Regions from separate parts of the Streptomyces sp. NPDC048637 genome, predicted to be linked through region 1. Evidence: riboswitches for the same ligand, from Rfam matches in the RefSeq annotation. Region 1 holds a riboswitch; the other holds the start of a gene.
What was found. A riboswitch is a leader RNA that binds a small molecule or an ion and turns the genes downstream of it on or off. The one in region 1 is predicted to bind ZMP and ZTP.

Region 1 (3,394 bases):
TCACGGGCATGACCCAGCAGCCATGGCCGGTGACGATACGGAATTGGGCGTCCCCGGCCCGGCGCTTCGAGCCGGAGACCAACAGCGCCTCGTTCGGCGCCGGAACATGCCAGAACAACATCGGAAGGCTCCTGGTCCGGTGCGACCGGCCCCGGTCGGGCTGCGGGGACGGCCGCGGGAAAAGGGAGTGCTCACGTGGCCGGCCACGGTCTGCGGGACCGCCGGGTCACGCGGGCAGCGGCGCGACGATCACCGACCGCGCCGAGGTGCGCTCCACCACGATGACCTGTGTGTGCCGGGCGATGGGCTCGCGGGACCAGGCGGCGAAGGCCTCGGAGCCGCCGCGTACGGGCAGCAGCACCTCACCCGGGCCGTCGGCCGGGATCGAGACGGTCACCCGCCCGATCACCCCGATCGGGCTGAAGTCCGTCTCATCCGTCGCGCTCACCCGGGCTCCGTCGCTGGTCACAGCCGCTGCCGGCGCAACCGCCGGACAGCGGGAAATCCTCGACAACTCAACGGTACTCCGGCCGGGGTGCCGCTTGCGCCGCTGGTCCGGCAGCCGCCGCGGACCGGGTTCAGGCCTCCAGACGGGCGGGGCGCGCCGCCGGGACCGACGGCTTTCTCGGGGGCAGTACGTCGGGCGCACGGTGGGGCCGAAGGGCGGTGAGGGCGATCTCGGTCTCCTCCATCAGCGCACGGTAGGAGACCAGGCGCTGCCACTCGGGGTCGGCGACCCCGGGCACCGTGGCGGCGCGCTCGGTCCACTGCTTCACCAGCCCGGCGTACAACGGTGTCTGCCTGATGACCTCCGCGGTGATCCACCGCGGCATCTGCCCGGGGCGGGGGAGGGACGTCTGTCCGTGACCTGCGACGGTGCCGGAAGAGGGGACGCTCATGGCCGTAGAAACGATTCTTCGACGCTGGGGTCACTGCGTATTTTTGCAGCCGTCCGTACTTCTGCCTGGTAGGCAGGGACGGATCTCCATCGAATATCACCTTATGCAGTGATCTATAGCTGGGAAGCGGTCCAATCCGGACGAAGGAACGTTGTCGCAGTCATGGAACCGAGGGAGTTGTGGGAGCGCCACGCGGTACTCGCACAGGCGTTTTGCAGCAGCGATGACGAGGTCCGCCGTACGCAGGGGCTCCTCGACGAGGCCGAGGCCCGCCGTTCGCGGACCCTGGCCGCCTTCGCCGTGACCGTGGGCAGCGACGCGGTGGTGGCGGAGCTGCTCGGCCTGGACGAACGCGAAGTGCGGCTGGCCCGGCGCACGGTGGGCAAGGACGACGCCCGCGCGGTCGCCAAGAGCCTGCTCGCCCAGCCCGCGTGCGAGCAGCCCCCCGCAGCGCAGCAGCCCGCGCCGCAGGCCCCCGCACCGCAGGCCCCCGCACCGCAGCCCGCGCAGGCGGCGGCTGCGCAGGGGACCGCCGGGCACCCCGCGGCACCCCCACCGGCGGGCCCGGTCGCCACTCCCCAGCCCTCCGAACCGGCCTGGGCACCGGCGCTGGACGCGGTCCTGATGAGCAGCTGGCACAGCGGAGTTGACCTCACCGCCCTGGCCACCGAACTCGGTCTCGACGTCCGGCTGCTGGTGGCCCGCGCACAACAGCTGTCCGCCGAGAGCCGCCCGGTCCAGCCTCCCGCGCCGGACCGCACAGGGCGGCACCGCCGGATGGTCGCTCCCCCGCCCTCCCCACAGCCACAGCCCGAGACCCCCCATCTGACCTGGCGCGAGCGACCACAGCAGCCCCCACGGGAGCACTACGAGCAGGAGCCCTGGAAGCAGCAGCCGTACCAGAGCTACCCGGAAACGCAGGAGTACCAGGAATACCGGGTGTACGAGGAACACCAGCAGTATCAGCAGCCCACCCAGCCCACCTGGGATGCCAACGCCATCACCGCCGCCCAACACGACTGGGACGGCATCCTCAGCCAGTGGGAGGCCACCGCCGCTCCCCAACCACCCCTCTCCGCACCCGGTCAGGGAGGAGGGTGACGAGGCCGTGCCGCCGGGCGCCGGAGGCATCCGGGTGTCGAAGCGCGCCGCCTGCCGGTGACGGCCGTGACCGGAGCCGTCCCGGGTGGCGAATCTGCTGTCGATTACAGTGGGCGCCGAGCCGTGACTGGCGCTTGGGTGGAGTACCACCGGGGAGCGGCTCGGCCATCCACGGTCGGTGCCGCGCGCCTGGGCGATCCCACACGACGCTCAGGAGTAGCCCATGTCCCCGGACGCCCGCCTCATGGACGGCAGCACACTGGCCCGCAGCATCGTCGAACAGGCCGCCCGGCGCGCCGCGGCCCTCACCGAACGGACCGGCACGGCCCCGTGTCTGGCGACGGTCCTGGTCGGCGAGGACCCCGCCTCGGTGACGTACGTACGCATGAAGCGCAACCGGTGCGCCAAGGCCGGGATTCTCTCCCGGCATGTCGCGCTGCCCGCCGCCACCACGACCGCGGAGCTGGTCGACACGCTCACCGCACTGTCGAACGACCCCACCGTGCACGGCATCCTGCTGCAGCACCCGGCCGGCCCGCACATCAACGAGCGCGCCGCGTTCGAGGCGATCGCCCCCGAGAAGGATGTCGACGGCGTCACCTGCCACTCCTTCGCCGCGATGAGCTTCGGCCTGGACGGCTTCGCCTCCTGCACGCCCGGCGGCATCCTCCGGCTGCTGGATCACTATGACGTCGACCTGGCCGGCAAGCACGCCGTTGTGGTCGGCCGCAGCGCGATCCTCGGCAAGCCGGTGGGGATGCTGCTGCTCGGCCGCAATGCCACCGTCACCTACTGCCACTCCCGCACCACCGACCTGGCGTCGCTCACCAAGGAGGCCGATGTCCTGATCGCGGCCGTCGGGCGGCCCCGGTTCCTGCGCGGTGAGCACCTCAAGCCCGGGGCCGTGGTGATAGACGCCGGCTCCAACCCGGGCAACGTCGGTGATGTGGACTTCGACTCGGCGCGCACCCGTGCCGCCCTGATCACCCCGGTCCCCGGCGGCGTCGGCCCCATGACCATCGCCACCCTGCTCACCCAGACCGTCGACGCCGCGGCCGCCCAGCTGAACGCGGTCTGACCGCCGCCCGCCGGGGCGCGGTAAGAGGCCGGAAACGTCCGCCCGGCTCGCGGCCGTCCGTGTGATCACGAGGTCGGTGGGCGATCCTCCTCGGAGGCGTGAACGGCCATGGCGGGACAGTGAGTTGCCATGGTGACGGGCGGTGGCACCGGGCGCGGCACCGGATCGGCCGCGCCCGGTGCTTCCAGGGTCAGTTCAATGTCCGCAGCATCGAGGCGTCGAACGGCACGAGTGCCTCGGTGCGACCCTCGAAGATCTTGGCGGCCCACTCCGGGTCGCCGAGCAGGGCCCGCCCGATGGCGACGAGGTCGAACTC
Region 2 (3,394 bases), on a different contig from region 1:
ACAAAAACAACGATGACGGGACCGTGAGTTTCGCTCGCGGAACGTGGCCCGATCTGTCGTGCCTCCAGGATGGGGCGTCCTTGCTCGAAACGGCCTGCGGCTATGAAAGCGAAGGCAACCGTATAACTCCCAACGCCGAGCAGAAGTGGAAGTTCGAGCCGGCATCGGACGGCCTGGCCAATAAACTCCGCAACGTCGGTACGGACAAGTGCTTGACACGTAGTGGCAGTGATGTCCGCACCGAAACGTGCGCAGAGGACGTAAACCAGAATTGGAATCCGCTTGAGGGTCTTCTCCAGGGGATGCCCGAGTCCTGACGGTCGGCCTCTGGCGGGTGCCCGGTTCCTTATGGGGTGGGCGGGGCAGGTGGGAGGGCGGCCATCGCGAGGGTGATGTGCCGGTACCAGGGCCGGGTAGCGACGGACTTGGTAGTGGTCCAGGCCGCATTCACTGTTGGTGATCTGGCACCATTCCTCCCTTGCCACCGCCCGTGGCGGAGGCGTGAAACAACAACCAGTCACGCCACAGGTGGTTGGAGTACTGAACCAGTCACGCCACAGGTGGTGGAGTACGGAGGAGGCACACGAGGGCATCCCGCGTCCGGCCCCGCCTCATCCCTCCAGCACCCCCCGCAGCTGATCGAGCCCCCAGTCCAGGTCCTCCTTGCTGATGACCAGTGGCGGGGCGATCCGGATCGTCGAGCCATGGGTGTCCCTGACCAGCACCCCGCGCGCCATCAGCTGCTCGGAGATCTCCCGCCCCGTGCCGCGTGACGGGTTGATGTCCACACCGGCCCACAGTCCGCGGCCGCGCACCGCGTCCACCGCGCCGCCGCCCACCAGCAGCCCCAGCTCGCTGTGCAGATGTTCGCCCAGCTCGACGGCCTGCTGCTGGAATTCGCCGGTCCGCAGCATCGCGATGACCTCCAGTGCCACCGCGCAGGCGAGCGGGTTCCCGCCGAACGTCGACCCGTGCTCGCCCGGCGCGTACACCCCGAGCACCTCACGGGAGGACACCACCGCCGACACCGGCACCACCCCGCCGCCCAGCGCCTTGCCCAGCACATACATGTCGGGCACCACGCCCTCGTGCTCACAGGCGAAGGTCCGGCCGGTGCGGCCCAGCCCCGACTGGATCTCGTCGGCGATGAACAGCACGTTCCGGCTGCGGGTCAGCTCCTGTACGCCCGCCAGATAGCCCGGCGGCGGCACCAGCACGCCCGCCTCGCCCTGGATCGGCTCCAGAAGGACAGCGACGGTGTTGGCGTCGAGGGCCGCCTCCAGCGCCGCCAGGTCGCCGTACGGGACGATCTCGAAGCCGGGGGTGTACGGGCCGAAGTCGGCGCGTGCCTCGGGGTCGGTGGAGAAGGAGACGATGGTGGTCGTCCGGCCGTGGAAGTTGTTGTCCGCGACGATGATCTTCGCCCGGCCGTCCGGGACGCCCTTGACCTTGTAGCCCCACTTACGGGCCGTCTTCACCGCCGTCTCGACCGCCTCGGCGCCGGTGTTCATCGGCAGCACCAGCTCCATCCCGCACAGCTCGGCCAGCTGTGTGCAGAAGTCGGCGAACCGGTCGTGGTGGAAGGCGCGCGAGGTGAGCGTGACCCGCTCCAGCTGTGCCTTGGCCGCGTCGAGCAGCCGGCGGTTGCCGTGTCCGAAGTTCAGGGCGGAGTACCCGGCGAGCATGTCCAGGTAGCGGCGGCCCGCCACATCCGTCACCCAGGCACCCTCGGCGGTGGCCACGACGACGGGCAGCGGGTGGTAGTTGTGCGCGCTGTGGGCTTCGGCGGCGGCGATGCTGCGTTCCGTGGACGTCACCGGTGACTCCGTTCGGTAGGCCGTGCGGGCGCGGGCACTGCCGCGTCCCTCTCCATTGTTGCGCCCCGCCCGGGCCGTGGGCCTGCGAAGATCCGCCGGACAGGGCCCCGGGGGTGCCTTAGACTCTGCGGTGCGCACTGCGACTGGCGTACGGGGAAGCAACCTCGAGGAAGCGGTGCGCGGCAACCATCACGAGGTGCCGCCCCGCCTGGGCACCCCGGGACCACGACCGGCAACACCGATCGACCGCCCCGGAGGACGCCATGTCACTGCCCCTTTCGCATCCCGCGCTGAGCGCTGCCGACCCCGAACTGGCCGCGCTGGTCGGCGCCGAGGAACAGCTCCAGGCCGACACGCTGCGACTGATCCCCAGCGAGAACTACGTCTCCGCCGCCGTCCTGGAAGCCACCGGCACCGTCCTGCAGAACAAGTACAGCGAGGGGTACGCGGGCCGTCGCTACTACGAAGGCCAGCAGAACATCGACCGCGTCGAGACGCTGGCCGTCGAGCGGGCCAAGGCCGTCTTCGGTGTGGAACACGCCAACGTCCAGCCGTACTCCGGCTCGCCCGCCAACCTCGCCGCCTACCTCGCCTTCGCCGAGCCCGGCGACACCGTGCTGGGGATGGCGCTGCCGATGGGCGGCCACCTCACGCACGGCTGGGGGGTGTCGGCCACCGGCACCTGGTTCCGCGGCGTCCAGTACGGCGTCCGCCCCGACACCGCGCTGATCGACTTCGACGAGGTGCGCGACCTCGCCCGCAAGGAACGCCCGAAGATCATCTTCTGCGGCGGCACCGCCGTCCCCCGCACCATCGACTTCGCCGCCTTCGGCGAGATCGCCCGCGAGGTCGATGCCGTCCTCGTCGCCGACATCGCCCACATTGCCGGTCTGATCGCGGGCGGCGCCCACCCCTCGCCCGTACCGCACGCGGACGTCATCTCGACCACCACCCACAAGACCCTGCGCGGCCCGCGCGGTGCGATGCTGATGTCCCGGGCGAGCCACGCCAAGGCTGTCGACAAGGCCGTCTTCCCCGGTCTGCAGGGCGGTCCGCACAACCACACCACCGCCGCCATCGCGGTCGCGCTGCACGAGGCGGCCGCCCCGTCCTTCCGTGACTACGCGCATGCCGTCGTCGCCAACGCCAAGGCGCTCGCCGAGGCGCTGCTGGCCCGCGGCTACGACCTGGTCTCCGGCGGCACCGACAACCACCTGGTGCTGATCGACCTCACCTCGAAGGACGTCCCGGGCAAGGTCGCCGCGAAGGCGCTGGACCGGGCCGGCATCGTCGTCAACTACAACACCGTCCCCTTCGACCCCCGCAAGCCCTTCGACCCCTCCGGCATCCGCATCGGCACTCCGTCCCTCACCTCCCGCGGGCTGGGTACGGACCGGATGCCGCTGGTCGCCGAGTGGATCGACCGCAGCGTCCAGGCCGCGGCGAAGGGCGACGAGGAGGCGCTGACGGTGATCCGTGGCGAGGTCGCGGAGCTGATGGCCGGCTACCCGGCGCCGGGGCTGCCGACGGCCTGAGGCCCACGGCGTCCCGCCCGGCTCACCGGCTCACCGGCTCAC

Region 2: linked by a shared signal. The riboswitch ahead of glyA (serine hydroxymethyltransferase) and the one ahead of AB0C46_RS12145 (bifunctional 5,10-methylenetetrahydrofolate dehydrogenase/5,10-methenyltetrahydrofolate cyclohydrolase) in region 1 are both predicted to bind ZMP and ZTP.

Annotation. Positions count from the first base shown of each region.
Region 1 covers NZ_JBEZHQ010000007.1:10,169-13,562, forward strand. The annotation lists gene AB0C46_RS12125 (SPFH domain-containing protein) at 1-121, opposite strand, end outside; gene AB0C46_RS12130 (hypothetical protein) at 227-448, opposite strand; gene AB0C46_RS12135 (hypothetical protein) at 579-899, opposite strand; gene AB0C46_RS12140 (hypothetical protein) at 1,062-2,000, shown strand; ZMP/ZTP riboswitch at 2,114-2,202, shown strand; gene AB0C46_RS12145 (bifunctional 5,10-methylenetetrahydrofolate dehydrogenase/5,10-methenyltetrahydrofolate cyclohydrolase) at 2,224-3,078, shown strand; gene AB0C46_RS12150 (NADH:flavin oxidoreductase) at 3,269-3,394, opposite strand, start outside.
Region 2 covers NZ_JBEZHQ010000010.1:66,249-69,642, forward strand. The annotation lists gene AB0C46_RS15610 (hypothetical protein) at 1-317, shown strand, start outside; gene rocD (ornithine--oxo-acid transaminase) at 612-1,817, opposite strand; ZMP/ZTP riboswitch at 1,947-2,038, shown strand; gene glyA (serine hydroxymethyltransferase) at 2,081-3,352, shown strand.